4 regions of the Pantoea sp. YU22 genome follow, and region 3 is predicted to be linked to each of the others. Evidence: predicted binding sites of a transcription regulator. Region 3 holds the regulator's gene; each other region holds the start of a gene.
The links. Region 3 encodes Fur, which represses iron uptake genes when iron is present. Its sites were predicted from a motif close to ATAATAATGAGAACNACTATCAA; they were not measured.
Positions count from the first base shown of each region.

Region 1: the regulator Fur is predicted to act here: its motif matches at 1,727-1,749, upstream of fepB (Fe2+-enterobactin ABC transporter substrate-binding protein).
Region 2: the regulator Fur is predicted to act here: its motif matches at 1,661-1,683, upstream of efeU (iron uptake transporter permease EfeU).
Region 4: the regulator Fur is predicted to act here: its motif matches at 1,374-1,396, upstream of fepD (Fe(3+)-siderophore ABC transporter permease).

Region 1 covers NZ_RYDU01000006.1:33,674-36,996, forward strand. The annotation lists gene EKL29_RS10810 (hypothetical protein) at 2-361, shown strand; gene EKL29_RS10815 (immunity 8 family protein) at 383-745, shown strand; gene fepB (Fe2+-enterobactin ABC transporter substrate-binding protein) at 1,769-2,737, shown strand; gene fes (enterochelin esterase) at 2,795-3,323, opposite strand, start outside.
Region 2 covers NZ_RYDU01000001.1:410,948-414,270, reverse strand. The annotation lists gene efeO (iron uptake system protein EfeO) at 1-770, opposite strand, end outside; gene efeU (iron uptake transporter permease EfeU) at 775-1,608, opposite strand; gene putP (sodium/proline symporter PutP) at 1,789-3,273, opposite strand.
Region 3 covers NZ_RYDU01000001.1:9,933-13,255, reverse strand. The annotation lists gene ybfE (LexA regulated protein) at 1-238, shown strand, start outside; gene fldA (flavodoxin FldA) at 374-904, shown strand; gene fur (ferric iron uptake transcriptional regulator) at 1,259-1,702, shown strand; gene EKL29_RS00065 (hypothetical protein) at 1,760-2,155, opposite strand; gene glnS (glutamine--tRNA ligase) at 2,393-3,323, opposite strand, start outside.
Region 4 covers NZ_RYDU01000002.1:304,347-307,669, reverse strand. The annotation lists gene fepB (Fe2+-enterobactin ABC transporter substrate-binding protein) at 1-60, shown strand, start outside; gene entS (enterobactin transporter EntS) at 55-1,305, opposite strand; gene fepD (Fe(3+)-siderophore ABC transporter permease) at 1,449-2,438, shown strand; gene fepG (iron-enterobactin ABC transporter permease) at 2,447-3,323, shown strand, end outside.

The DNA of each region.
Region 1 (3,323 bases), on a different contig from region 3:
GATGAAAACCGGAGTATTGAATGATGACGGGAGTGTGCAGGGAGCAGCCAGTAAAGTTATAGTAACTAACAATAGCAAGGGGTTAACTATTGCAGAAAAGATAGGGATATTACGTGATGCAGCTAAAAGTAATAAAGGTAATTTTGGTTTAGGAAGTGCTACGGCTAAAGAAGCAAATACTCTTGGTGAGGCAGGGTTGGGCCTGGGTATAGAGTATCAAAAGACGGAACATCATGGGTCAATGTTGATGGACTTAGAATCTATCGACTGCCCTCAGCTAAACCAAACAGTACTAAAGCTACAACAGGAATGCAGGCAAATTTTGAGCAAAAAATTGAACCGGGAAACGTCCCATCAGTAACGGTCATTTGGATATAACTCAATGAAAGCGATCTTAAAAGAAATCCGATCATTAGAAATAGAAGATATTCTTATTAATTATTGGCCAGAAGATCCTGAAGTTTTCGGTAGCTGGATCAGAGCAATTATTGGACCAGATGATCAAGAGGGAGGCGAGTTTTTTGATATGTTAATTTGTACGCCCAAATGGTTACAAGGTGAAGTCGAAAGAAATGGCATTTTTTTAGGTAAAGGAACAATTATTATCGATGAGTATAATTTTGATAAAATTATTGTTTTTATAAAACAACAGATCAGTAATAGCTGTGCAGATGATTGGCTTGGCATAACACAAAAACTGAGCCGCATTAGTTTTTGGGAATATGAAGATTATGATTCTAATTGAATGAATAAAGTTAAATGATTACTGAGAATGAACTCCATGAATTTAAGTAGTCAATATTTACCGGAGTTACGGTGGGGATAGGATCTTTGGTTCTGCTTTTCTCATCAGGAACACGCATACTGATCCAGCGCCACATTTAAATGTGGGGAGGGAAAATATTTCCACATCGGACATGGCGAGGATTTATCAACATGTAATCTTCTTTTTCCATATCTTAATCAAGAAGTTGAGTTATGATCTTTATTAAATGGAGAAATGCTAAAATTGTTTTTTGGTGACAAGAAGTATATATGTTATCCCTGAAAGGAATAGTTTTGAGTCGTATGTAATTACTACAAGTCAAGGTGATTGTCCCGTAATCGCTTATTGATAAAATCCTGGTCAGCAATCCGATCTTTATGGAAGAGGAAAAGCAGTTGCTCTTTTTTACCGTCACTTAGATTTGCTGGCCGGTTCTGAAATCTGCCTCGGCCAGCCAGTTTCCCTTAAAGTTCTTGTATGTGACCCGGGCTGAGCAGACCCTAATAAATGGAACCAGTGATGCAATAAGTTTTGGTCGGCCCTTTATTTCAAATCAGGACTTTCTAAGCAGATCGCTCAGGCGATGCCGTTAACCCCAAACGATCGCGACACCTAGTTTACTCTGGGAACAAAAGGTATACCGATTACGTCTGAAAATAAGCCTGGTCTGAACAGCCGCGCCTCATTGTAGCGAAAGCCAACACATCTCATGCAGCGGTACCGCTAGTACATGAAAATAAAAATATAGTGCTATTAATCGTTCAGGGAGAAAAGGAGAGAAGGAAGTATCCAGAACAGCCCACGCTACGTATTACTGATATCTAATTTAACATAATCATGATTATGCGCACTTAAGCTATCCGAAACCACTCTTAAGGATAGCCGTTAATATTAAGCTTCACATCAGCAAAACGCCTTGCAGCCGCACCAGATTAATCCTTGCGTCCTGACTACCTCAGTATGAAAATGAGAATCATTACTCAACAAAATAAGGATGTTGCCGTGAGCAGAGTTTTAGCCCGCCGCTGGTTGTTGTTCCTCACTAGTTTGCTTTTCATTCATAACGCCGTTGCCCAGGATGAAGCCTGGCCGCGTCAGTTTCAGGATCGCCACGGCGCCCATACCCTGACAAAGGCTCCGCAGCGTATTGTTTCAACGAGCGAGACCCTGACCGGCTCGCTGCTCGCCATTGATGCTCCGGTTGTCGCCAGCACGTCCACTACGCCTTCCAGCCAGATTTCCGACCCACAGGGCTTTTTCCGTCAGTGGGGAGATATTGCGCATCAGCGCGGAGTCGCCAGGCTTGGCTGGGGCGAAATCAGCGTGGAAAGAGTTGCGATGCAAAGGCCGGATCTTATCTTGATAAGCGCCACGGGCGGCGACTCTTCGCAGGCGCAGTACGATCAGATGGCAGCCCTGGCCCCGGTTCTGGTGGTCAGGTATGACGATAAAAGCTGGCAGCAGCTCTTAATGCAGCTGGGCAGGATCACCGGCCATGAAGAGCAGGCGCAGCAGCGCATTCAGGAAGCAGAAAAAGCGTTTGAGAAAATGAAGCAGGAAATTAGCCTGCCTGCGCAGCCGGTAAACGCCATGGTCTGGGATGAGATAACACAGTCGACCAGGGTTTTTACAGCGGATTCAGCGCAGGGGCAGTTCCTGATCAAGGCGGGGTTCAAACTGGCGTCGCTGCCGGAAAATGTTCAGCCGCGCGCCACGCAGGGTAAACGCCAGGATATCGTCCAGCTTGAGGGAGAGAGTCTCGTCAACGGCCTGACCGGAAAAACGCTGCTGCTGTTCGCCGCTGACGAAAGCGATAAAAAAGCCCTGCTCGCCAGCCCCCTGCTCGCCCACCAGCCCGCGGTGAAGGCTAAACAGGTTTACGCCATGGGATCGGAAACGTTCCGCCTCGACTATTACAGCGCGATGGGGCTTATTGCCCGGATGAACGCTTTGTTCGGCACAAAGCCCTGATTTGCGCGTCGTCGAACAGCATGGCTGAAGCCGGCCGCGCCCGCGTAAAGCGACCCTTTAGTTGAACGCAGCGGCCTTAGGATCCGGCTGGCGCGTCTGCATGAGATGCTGTCCGAGCAGCCAGCAAACGCCATCAGTTAAGCCTCCGCGCCAGCACAGCACGTCATGACCGCCGTGGTAGCTGCGGTAATGTACTTTATGCCCGGCCTCAAGCAGCGCCTGACGCATTTGCTGATTCACAAAAAGAATGTCCTGCTCAAGCAGCCCGGCTTCCTGAAATATGCGCAGCGGAACGGCGTTCGGCCGCCGTGAAACCTGCTGAGTGAGATAACCTTTCTCGTGCTGCTCGCGCGCTTCGTAGTGGGTCATAAACTTCATGTTTGGCCACCAGAAAGAACCTGACTGAGTGAGCACGCAGCCGAACCGCTGCGGCCAGTTAAGCCCGGCGTACAGAGCAGCGAGACCGCCATAGCTCTGCCCGGCCACCACGGTTGACGCGGGATCGTCAGTAAAGGGAGCGATCTCTTTGGCAAGAGGGAGAAGCTCTTCCTGTACCGCCAGCCAGAAATCAGCGTTGCAGGCCAGC
Region 2 (3,323 bases), 400 kb from region 3:
TTCACCGGCGGGAAGGCCAGCGCGCTGATGCGGGTCTGCAGATCCTTCACGTCGCGGTTAAGCTGCGTCGCGTAGCCCTCCATACCTTTGGTGCTGTTATCGCTGAACAGCGCTTTCTCCAGACGGTGGAAGCCGGTGAATTTTGGATCTTCCGCTTTCTTCTCATAATCGTCTTCGCGCGCGTCGATGCTGCTGTCGAGATCGGAGAAAAGCTCGGCGATGGGTTCGATACGCTCGTAGTGCTGGCGCGTCGGCGCATAGAGCGCTTTAGCCTTTTCGATATCGCCCGCTTTTACCGCCTGCGTGAAGGCTTCGGTGCTTGTCACCAGCTGCGCCACTTCCTGCGTCACGTAAGCTTTATATGCGGTAATAGGGCCCGCCAGCGCCAGCACATCGGGCTTGCCGCTTTTCGCGGCGGGCGAGGCGTCGCCCTGCACGATAAGCTTGCCCTTCGGGTTGCTCAGCAGGCCGCAGGTCATCTCATATTCGCCCGCTTCCAGATTAGCGGTCAGTTTCTGGCTGAAGCCCGGCGCGATATTCTCACGCTCTTCCACCACCAGAACGCCTTTCAGAATCTCCCACTCCAGCGCTTTCTGGCTGTTGTTCTTAATCAGAAACTGGGTTTTACCTGCCTTGACCGTTAGCTGCATCGGTTCGCACTGGGTATCCGTCACGCTGACGGTAACTTGCGGAATATCGGCAGCCGCAGCGGTTCCCGACAGCGCCAGCAGAGAAGCCAGCAGAGTTTTGCGGCGAAAGCGAATCATCATAAAGTTATCCCTGTTTAGTAGAAAGTTGGCGCGCCGGACGCGCCGGCAGTAAAAACAGCAGCAGCGCCGGAATAAGATAAAGAAAATAGACGGCCACTTCGCTGATGCTGGGCGTCTCCTGATAGCCCAGTACGCCCTCAAGCAGCGTGCCCGCCAGCGAATGCGTGGAGAGCACGTTGCTCAGATCGAAGGCGACAGACTGAAAGTGATTCCAGAGTCCCGCTTCATGAAATGCGCGGATAGCGCCCGCCGCCAGTCCGGCAGCGACAAACAGAATAAACAGACTGCTCCAGCGGAAGAAGTGCGCCATATTCAGGCGAACGCCGCCCCAGTAGAGCAGCATCCCCAGCACCACCGCCGTCGCCAGCCCCAGCACCGCGCCCGCAGGCGGCGCATAGCCGACATCCTGCGTAAAGGCCGCCAGCAGGAAGAACACCGACTCCAGTCCTTCGCGCGCAACGGCGAGAAACACCATCAGCACCAGCGCCAGCCCGCCGCGACCGCTCTGGTTCAGCGCCTGGTCGACCGCCTGTTCAAGCTGTACGCGCATATTGCGCGCCACCTTGCGCATCCAGAACACCATTGAGGTCAGGATCGCTACGGCGACTACGGCCACAATCCCCTCGAACAGCTCCTGCTGTTTCTGTGGGAACTCGCCGGTGGTCGCGTTGATGATAATGCCAAGCGCCAGGCAGAGCGCCGCGGCAATAAATACCCCAGCCCACAGCGCCGGGAACCAGCGGGTGCGGCCAGTACGCTTCAGATAGCTGGCGATCAGGCTGACGATCAGCGCCGCTTCTAGGCCTTCACGCAGCATGATAAGAAAAGGAACAAACATCGCCGACCTCTTGAATGTTATATAGCGTCAACCGCAGGTAAAGTTGGGTAAAATGCGAACGATACCGATTATCATTATCGCAAGAAAAAAAACAAGTAATGGACCGAAATTATTTCGCTGACCGCAGGCAAAAAAAAAGCCCGCTCCCTTAAAAGAGAGCGGGCTTTATAGGGGAACGCGTTACTTAGCGAGGTACTCCGCCTCTGCTGCTGCAAAGCGCTGCTGCGCGGCGGCGGAAGGTGCGCGGCCCAGCAGGCTGAAGACCACAATCGCAATGCTGGAGAAAGCAAAGCCCGGAATAATCTCGTAGAGACCCAGCCAGCCATACTGTTTCCAGATCAGCACCGTCGCCGCGCCGATGATCATGCCCGCCAGCGCGCCGTTGCGCGTCATACGTTTCCAGCAGACGCCGAACAGCACTACCGGACCAAAGGCTGCGCCGAAACCGGCCCAGGCGTAGCTCACCAGCCCCAGCACGCGGTTATCCGGGTTAGAGGCGAGCGCAATGGCGATCAGCGCCACCAGCAGCACCATCGCGCGGCCAAACCATACCAGCTCTTTCTGGCTGGCATTTTTGCGCAGGAAGCCTTTGTAGAGATCTTCAGTCAGGGCGCTGGAGCAGACCAGCAGCTGACAGCTCAGCGTCGACATAACCGCCGCAAGGATTGCTGAAAGCAGGATACCGGCGATCCACGGGTTGAACAGAATGCGCGCCAGTTCGATAAATACGCGCTCGCCGTTGCCGCTGACGTTTGCCGCCTGCTCCGGGTGATTCTGGAAGTAGGCGATGCCGAAGAAGCCGACCGCGACCGCGCCTGCCAGGCAGAGCACCATCCACGCCATGCCGATGCGGCGCGCCGTGCGGATGGAGCGGTGCGAATCGGCCGCCATAAAGCGCGCCAGAATATGCGGCTGCCCGAAATAGCCGAGTCCCCAGCCCAGCAGCGAAATCACTGCAACGAAGTTCAGCCCTTTCAGCATATTGAGGTTTTCAATGCTTTTCGCTTCTATCACCGCCAGCGAACTGTCCAGTCCGCCCACGGCGACAATCACGATAACTGGCGTCAGGATCAGGGCAAAAATCATCAGGCTCGCCTGTACGGTATCGGTCCAGCTTACCGCGAGGAAGCCGCCAATCAGCGTATAGAGAATGGTTGCCGCCGCACCGGCCCACAGCGCGGTTTCATAGCTCATGCCGAAGGTGCTTTCAAACAGGCGCGCGCCCGCTACCACGCCTGATGCGCAGTAGATGGTGAAGAAAATCAGGATCACCAGTGCCGAGATAACGCGCAGGATTTTGCTGTTGTCTTCAAAGCGGCTGGTAAAGAAGTCGGGCAGCGTCAGGGCGTTGTCATGATGTTCGGTCTGCACGCGCAGACGGCCCGCCACGATTTTCCAGTTAAGCCAGGCGCCGATGGTCAGGCCGATGGCGATCCAGCTTTCCGAAATGCCGGAGAGGAATATCGCGCCCGGCAGGCCCATCAGCAGCCAGCCGCTCATATCTGACGCCCCTGCCGAGAGCGCGGTGACGAAGCTGCCCAGACTGCGGCCGCCCAGAATATAATCGTCAAAGTTTTTAGTGGAACGGTAGGCCGCCAATCCTATCAGCACCATTCCAAGGATATAGATCACAAAAGTCACCAGCATCGGTGTGCTTACACTCATTCGTCTCTCCACTTTTATAGTTGATTTCCCGTGAGAAACCGCACGCTGTG
Region 3 (3,323 bases):
GTTTGCAAACGAGCGTCGGCCCGGTCGACCGAAAACCAGTCCGCTATCGCGTGATGAACAGCTGCGCATCAATAAGCGCAATCAACTGAAACGTGACAAAGTGCGCGGGCTGCGCCGTGTCGAACTCAAAATGACCAGCGAAGCCGTGGATGCGTTGAATACGCTGGCTGAGCAGCGCAACATCAGCCGCAGCGAACTGATTGAACAAATGCTGCTGGCGCAACTCAAACTGGACTGAATCGCGCAAAGCGCACGCAGAAGCAAATCGCGCGGCTTTTCAAGTTCCGCCCGTTTGCTCGCTCTGCTATCATTCGCTTAATTGTGCGCTCTGCGCATGCATCTCATTATCAGGATTTAAGAGGTTATTTACCCCATGGCAATCGTAGGCATCTTCTTTGGCAGCGATACCGGCAACACCGAAAACATTGCAAAAATGATCCAGAAACAACTGGGCAAAGACGTTGCGGAAGTGCATGACATTGCCAAGAGTACTAAAGAAGATCTGGAAGCGTTCGACATTCTGCTGCTGGGCATTCCAACCTGGTACTACGGCGAAGCGCAGTGCGACTGGGATGATTTCTTCCCGACGCTGGAAGAGATCGATTTTAACGGCAAGCTGGTAGCGCTTTTCGGCTGCGGCGATCAGGAAGACTACGCAGAATATTTCTGCGACGCGATGGGCACCATTCGCGATATCATCGAGCCGAACGGCGCGGTGATCGTGGGTCACTGGCCGACCGAAGGTTATCACTTTGAAGCCTCTAAAGGTCTGGCGGACGACAAACACTTCCTCGGTCTGGCCATTGATGAAGATCGTCAGCCGGAACTCACCAGCCAGCGTGTCGACGCCTGGGTTAAACAGATCTATGACGAACTGCAGCTGCAGGCGATCATCGAAGCCTGATTACCCACATACTCAATGTGGGCGCTGGCTCACATTGAGTTAATGTTTTTTCCTATAGAAATAATAGCTACAGCTTTTTAACTTTTATCTCCGATTCTGTACAATACCCACATCGGTTATCTGCTTATTTCTCCCGCGAGGTCATGAAGTTAGCGAAATGATAACGAACCTCCTGTATTTCTCCGCCCGGTGCCGTTACGTATCTTCTTACAGCCCGTGTTGATCTCAGGCGTTTCCCTCGGTTTTCATTTCAATACTTCACCTCTATAATGAGACGCAAATGAGAACAGACACCGAACGACATTCAAGGCAAGGCGCCTCAAGTAACCAGCAAAGTAACAGGACAATATCCGCATGACTGACAACAACACCGCATTAAAGAAGGCTGGCCTGAAAGTCACGCTGCCCAGACTTAAAATTCTGGAAGTGCTTCAGGAACCTCAGTGCCATCACGTCAGCGCGGAAGATCTTTATAAACGCCTGATCGATATGGGCGAAGAGATTGGTCTGGCTACCGTTTATCGTGTACTTAACCAGTTTGACGATGCGGGCATTGTGACGCGTCACAACTTTGAAGGCGGGAAATCGGTTTTCGAACTGACCCAGCAGCAGCATCACGATCATCTGATCTGCCTCGACTGTGGCAAAGTGATCGAGTTCAGCGATGAGTCGATCGAAGCGCGCCAGCGGGATATCGCAACTCGCCACGGCATCAAGCTGACTAACCACAGTCTTTATCTCTACGGTCACTGTGCGCTGGGCGATTGCCGCGAAGACGAAACGCTCCACGACCAGTAAAAATGTGCTATGCAGTCATTCTAAAAGCCGGTATGTCTACCGGCTTTTTTATGGGCGTCAGGCAACCAGCGTTTCGTGCAGGTAGCGCCAGCGGGGAACGGACGTGCTGCAGTCCAGAATCGCCAGCGAGATGCGCGTCTGATCGCTGCCGTTCATCATTTGCAGTTCACGGTACTGAATGGTGATTTCATCTTTTTGCTGAGAGATGACGGCGTGCTCGCTGGTCGCGATGCGCATTCCTTCTCGTCGTCCCTGCAGCTGGCGGAACAGCTCTTCGGTCTGGTTCAGATCGAGCAGCCTGCCCTGCGGCGTCACCATGCGGAAATCGGGATGGAAATGCGACAGCAGCAGATGGAAAGTGTCATCCCCACCTGAAGGCTGGTTAAATATACGTTCGATTAACTGATGTAAAACCACCACGCTGTGTTTTGCTTCCTGACCAAGAGCCGTCATCATTTTTCCTTCTTATTGCCCGCATAGCCTCTTTTAAGAGCGAATAGCCTACCTGAAAAAACGAAATTCACAGCTGGAAACTGATTAATTTTTGTTAACTCAGATAACTCCCAGCGCGGCCTGACAAGAGTTGATTATTTACAACAGCACAAAAAAACGTCTAAGTGCAGATTGCAGTCATAAAAAAGGGCGATTGCTCGCCCTTTAATGATTTTATGATGACGTTGATTTAAAAATCTAATCGCCGATTTTCGCCCAGGTATCACGCAGACCCACGGTGCGGTTAAACACCAGCTGGTTTGGACGTGAGTAGCGGCTGTCGGCGCAGAAATAGCCTTCGCGCTCAAACTGATAAGGCGCTTCCGGGCTGGCATTCTGCAGGCCCGGCTCGACGAATCCCTGACGGATCTCTAAAGAGTTCGGATTGATGGTCGTCAGGAAATCCTCTTCCGCGCCTGGATTCGGCACGCTGAACAGGCGATCGTAGAGTCGGAATTCCGCTGGCAGCGCGTGATCCGCAGAGACCCAGTGGATTACTCCTTTCACCTTGCGGCCATCAGCCGGATCTTTGCTTAAGGTATCGACGTCGCAGGTGCAGTAGATGCAGGTGATATTGCCTTCTTCATCTTTAGCAACGCGTTCGGCGCGGATCACATAAGCATTGCGCAGGCGAACTTCTTTGCCCAGCACCAGGCGCTTGTACTGCTTGTTGGCTTCTTCGCGGAAGTCAGCGCGGTCGATCCAGACCTCACGGCCAAAAGGCACATCGCGAGTGCCCATTTCGGGCTTGTTCGGATGGTTCGGCATAGTGATGATTTCATTATGCCCAGCCGGCAGGTTTTCAATCACCACTTTCAGCGGATCGAGCACCGCCATAGCGCGCGGCGCGTTTTCGTTCAAATCGTCGCGAATGCAGGACTCCAGCGACGCCATCTCCACCACGTTGTCCTGTTTGGTTACGCCAATACGGCGGCAGAACTCACGGATCGAAGCGGCAGTGTAGCCGCGACGGCGCAGACCAGACACGGTCAGCATGCGCGGATCGTCCCAGCCTTCTACCACGTTCTCGCTGACCAGCTGCGTCAGCTTACGTTTCGACATCACCGCATATTCGAGGTTAAGGCGGGAGAACTCATACTGGCGCGGATGCACCGGAATAGAGATGTTG
Region 4 (3,323 bases), on a different contig from region 3:
GACTACTACAGCGCCAGCCATCTGCTGGCGCGTCTGGAGCAGCTGTTCGTTAAGTCATAACGCCTCGTCCGCCAGCGTCGACGCTGGCGGCTGATAGCGTCGTAGCCTCGCCATCAGGATCCACATCGCTAACCCCAGCAGCGCCGCGCCGAAACCGAAAAGCGCGGCGGCCTGCTGCGGCAGCAGCCATGTCCCCATCGCGCCGATCAGCGCCGCGCCGACTGCATCGCCGGTAACATTCTGCGCCGTCCAGAGGCTATTGATGCGCCCCAGCAGCGCATCAGGCGTCAGCGACTGGATCAGCGTGTATTGCACCAGGCTGTTAATGGCGCTGAAGTAGCCGAACGCCGCCAGACACGCCAGGCTGAGCGCGAACAGCGGCATCAGGCTAAACAGCCCAAGCGCGAGAAAGGCGGCGATGGCGCTGCCCAGGATCAATCTCCCAGGCTGCGGCGACTGCGTCAGGCGTCCGCTGGTCAATGCGCCCAGCGCCGCGCCGAGCGGCACGGCGGCATACATCAGGCCCAGCTCATCGAGACTGACTTGCCAGTGCGGCGCCAGCGCCGGATAGAGCACGCGCACCGCGCTCGCCAGCGTTACCAGCGCGCCGATCAGCGCAGCCATACCGACCACCGGCGCGGCGAAAAGAAACTGCACGCCGCTGGCAAGCGCCCTGAGCGGATGCTCGCGCTGCTGGGGCGGCGGCGGCATCACGGGCAGCCTGAGCAGGGTTAACACGGTGAGCAGCGTACCGAAGGCGGCGAGCGCGTAGTTCCATGCCGCGCCGCCGTGCGCCAGCACCACGCCACCGATGGCGGGCGAGAGGATCGCGCCGAAGCGTACCGTCAGCATGGTAATGGCGCCCGCCTGCATCAGATTTTCGCGTCCCACCAGCGCCGGGGTCGCCGCCAGCAGCGCGGTGACGCCGAGCGCGCCGAAAAAACCGTCCCATAAACCCAGCAGGAAAACCGCGCTGACCGAAGGCGTCGGCAGCGAAGCGTTAATGGCCAGCGCCACGAAGCCGAGGCCGCAGGTGGAGCGCGCCATCAGGATCAGACGCTTGCGTTCATAGCGATCCGCCAGCACGCCGCCGGTCAACAGCCCGATAAACATGCCTGCGCCCGCCAGGGTGACCGCCAGCCCGACCAGCGCAGGAGAGCGGGTCAGCTGCTGAATTTGCACCGGAACGGCAATGGCCAGCATGCCGAGCGCGACAATAGAGATAAAGCGGGCGATAAAAACCGCGCGAAAAGCGGGGTGGGTCTTCAACAGGCTGAGGTCGATCAGATGGGAGGGTTTGGTCATTTCTGTGCCTTTTGCTGCGGTTTTCCTCGTTATGGTCGAGGAGAATCATGGTAACATACAAAATACGAGTAATAACGATAACAAGTATCATTATCAAATTGATGCGCCAGACGCGTCAGTGAACAGTGAAGGTTCGGAACGTTATGCGCCAACTCACCGCAATAGCCGCCTCAGGGATGCTGCTGTTGCTCTTGCTCGCGCTCAGCCTGATGCTCGGCGCCAAATCGATCGCCATCCATGATGTTTATCTTGCCCTGACCACCCGCTGCGACAGCGCCGACTGCATAATTGTGCGCGAAGCGCGCCTGCCGCGTACTCTCGCAGGTTTAATGGCGGGTTGCGCGCTGGGGCTGGCGGGCGCGCTGATGCAGAGCCTGACGCGTAACCCGCTCGCCGATCCCGGCATCCTGGGCGTTAATGCGGGCGCAGGTTTCGCCGTGGTGCTCGGCATCGCTCTGTTTGGCGCGGATTCGCCCGCCGACTGGCTCGGCTTCGCCTTTAGCGGCGCGCTGCTGGCGTCGCTGCTGGTGGCGCTGACCGGCGCGCTCGGCGGCGGTCGTGTCAATCCTGTGCGCCTGACCCTGGCGGGCGTGGCGCTGGGCGCGGTGCTGGAAGGGCTGACCTCCGGCCTTTCTCTCCTGAACCCCGATATTTATGATCATCTGCGCTTCTGGCACAGCGGCTCGCTGGATATTCGCAGCGTTGCCGTACTGCGCGTGACGTATCCGGCTGTGGCTGTGGGCGTGCTGATTGCGCTGCTGCTGTCGCGCTCGCTCAACAGCCTGAGCATGGGCGGCGATCTGGCGACGGCGCTCGGCACGCGCGTGGCGCGAACGCAGATTCTGGGACTGCTGGCTATCGCCCTGCTGAGCGGCGCCGCAACGGCCGCCGTTGGCCCCATCGCCTTTGTCGGGCTGATGACGCCGCATCTGGCCCGCTGGCTGTGGGGCAACGATCATCGCTGGATGCTGCCTGGCACGCTGCTGATTACGCCCTGTCTACTGCTGGCCGCCGATATTCTCGGGCGTCTGATGGTGCCCGGCGAGCTGCGCGTCGCCGTCGTTACCGCGCTGCTCGGCGCGCCGATGTTGATTGTGCTGGTGCGCCGCAAGCTGGGAAGAGGGCAGGTATGAGCCGGACGATGAGGCATACAATCTGGCTGCTGGCAGCCTGCGCGCTGCTGGCTTTTTTTGGCGTCACCCGCGGCGCGCTGCCGATTACGGGCGCGCAGCTCTGGCAGTTAATCACCGGTGAGGCGGCGCGCAACGTTCAGCTGATTGTGCTGGAGTGGCGCCTGCCGCGCGTGACAATGGCGTTGCTGATCGGCGCAGCGCTGGGCGTCAGCGGCGCGATTTTTCAGTCTTTGCTGCGTAACCCGCTCGGCAGCCCCGACATACTCGGCTTCAATACCGGCGCCTACAGCGGTGTGCTGGTGGCGCTGGTGCTGTTTCACCAGCACAGCGAAACGATAACGCTGGCGGCGCTGCTGGGCGGCGTACTTACTGCAGGCGTGGTCTATCTTTTCGCCTGGCGCAACGGCGTCGAGACCTTCCGGCTGATTATCGTCGGTATCAGCGTGCGTGCGCTGCTGATGGCGCTCAACGGCTGGCTGATTATCAGCGCCTCGCTGGAGGCGGCGCTCAGCGCAGGGCTATGGAACGCCGGATCGCTCAACGGCATCACCTGGGCGAAAACGACGCCGGTGATCGTCGTGCTGCTGGCGGCGCTGCTGATGACCGCGCTAATGGCGCGGCGTATGCGTCTGATGGAGATGGGCGACGATACCGCCTGCGCGCTGGGCGTGCCGGTGGAGCGCAGTCGGCTGTGGCTGATGCTGCTCGGCGTGGTGCTGACCGCCGCCTCGACCGCGCTGGCTGGCCCCATTTCGTTCGTCGCGCTGCTGGCACCGCAGATCGCCCGTCGCCTGTGCGGCGGCATCAAAGGCGCGCTGCCGCTGGCGGCGCTGTGCGGCGCGCTGCTGCTGCTGGCGGCGGACTACGCGGCGCAGCACCTTTTCC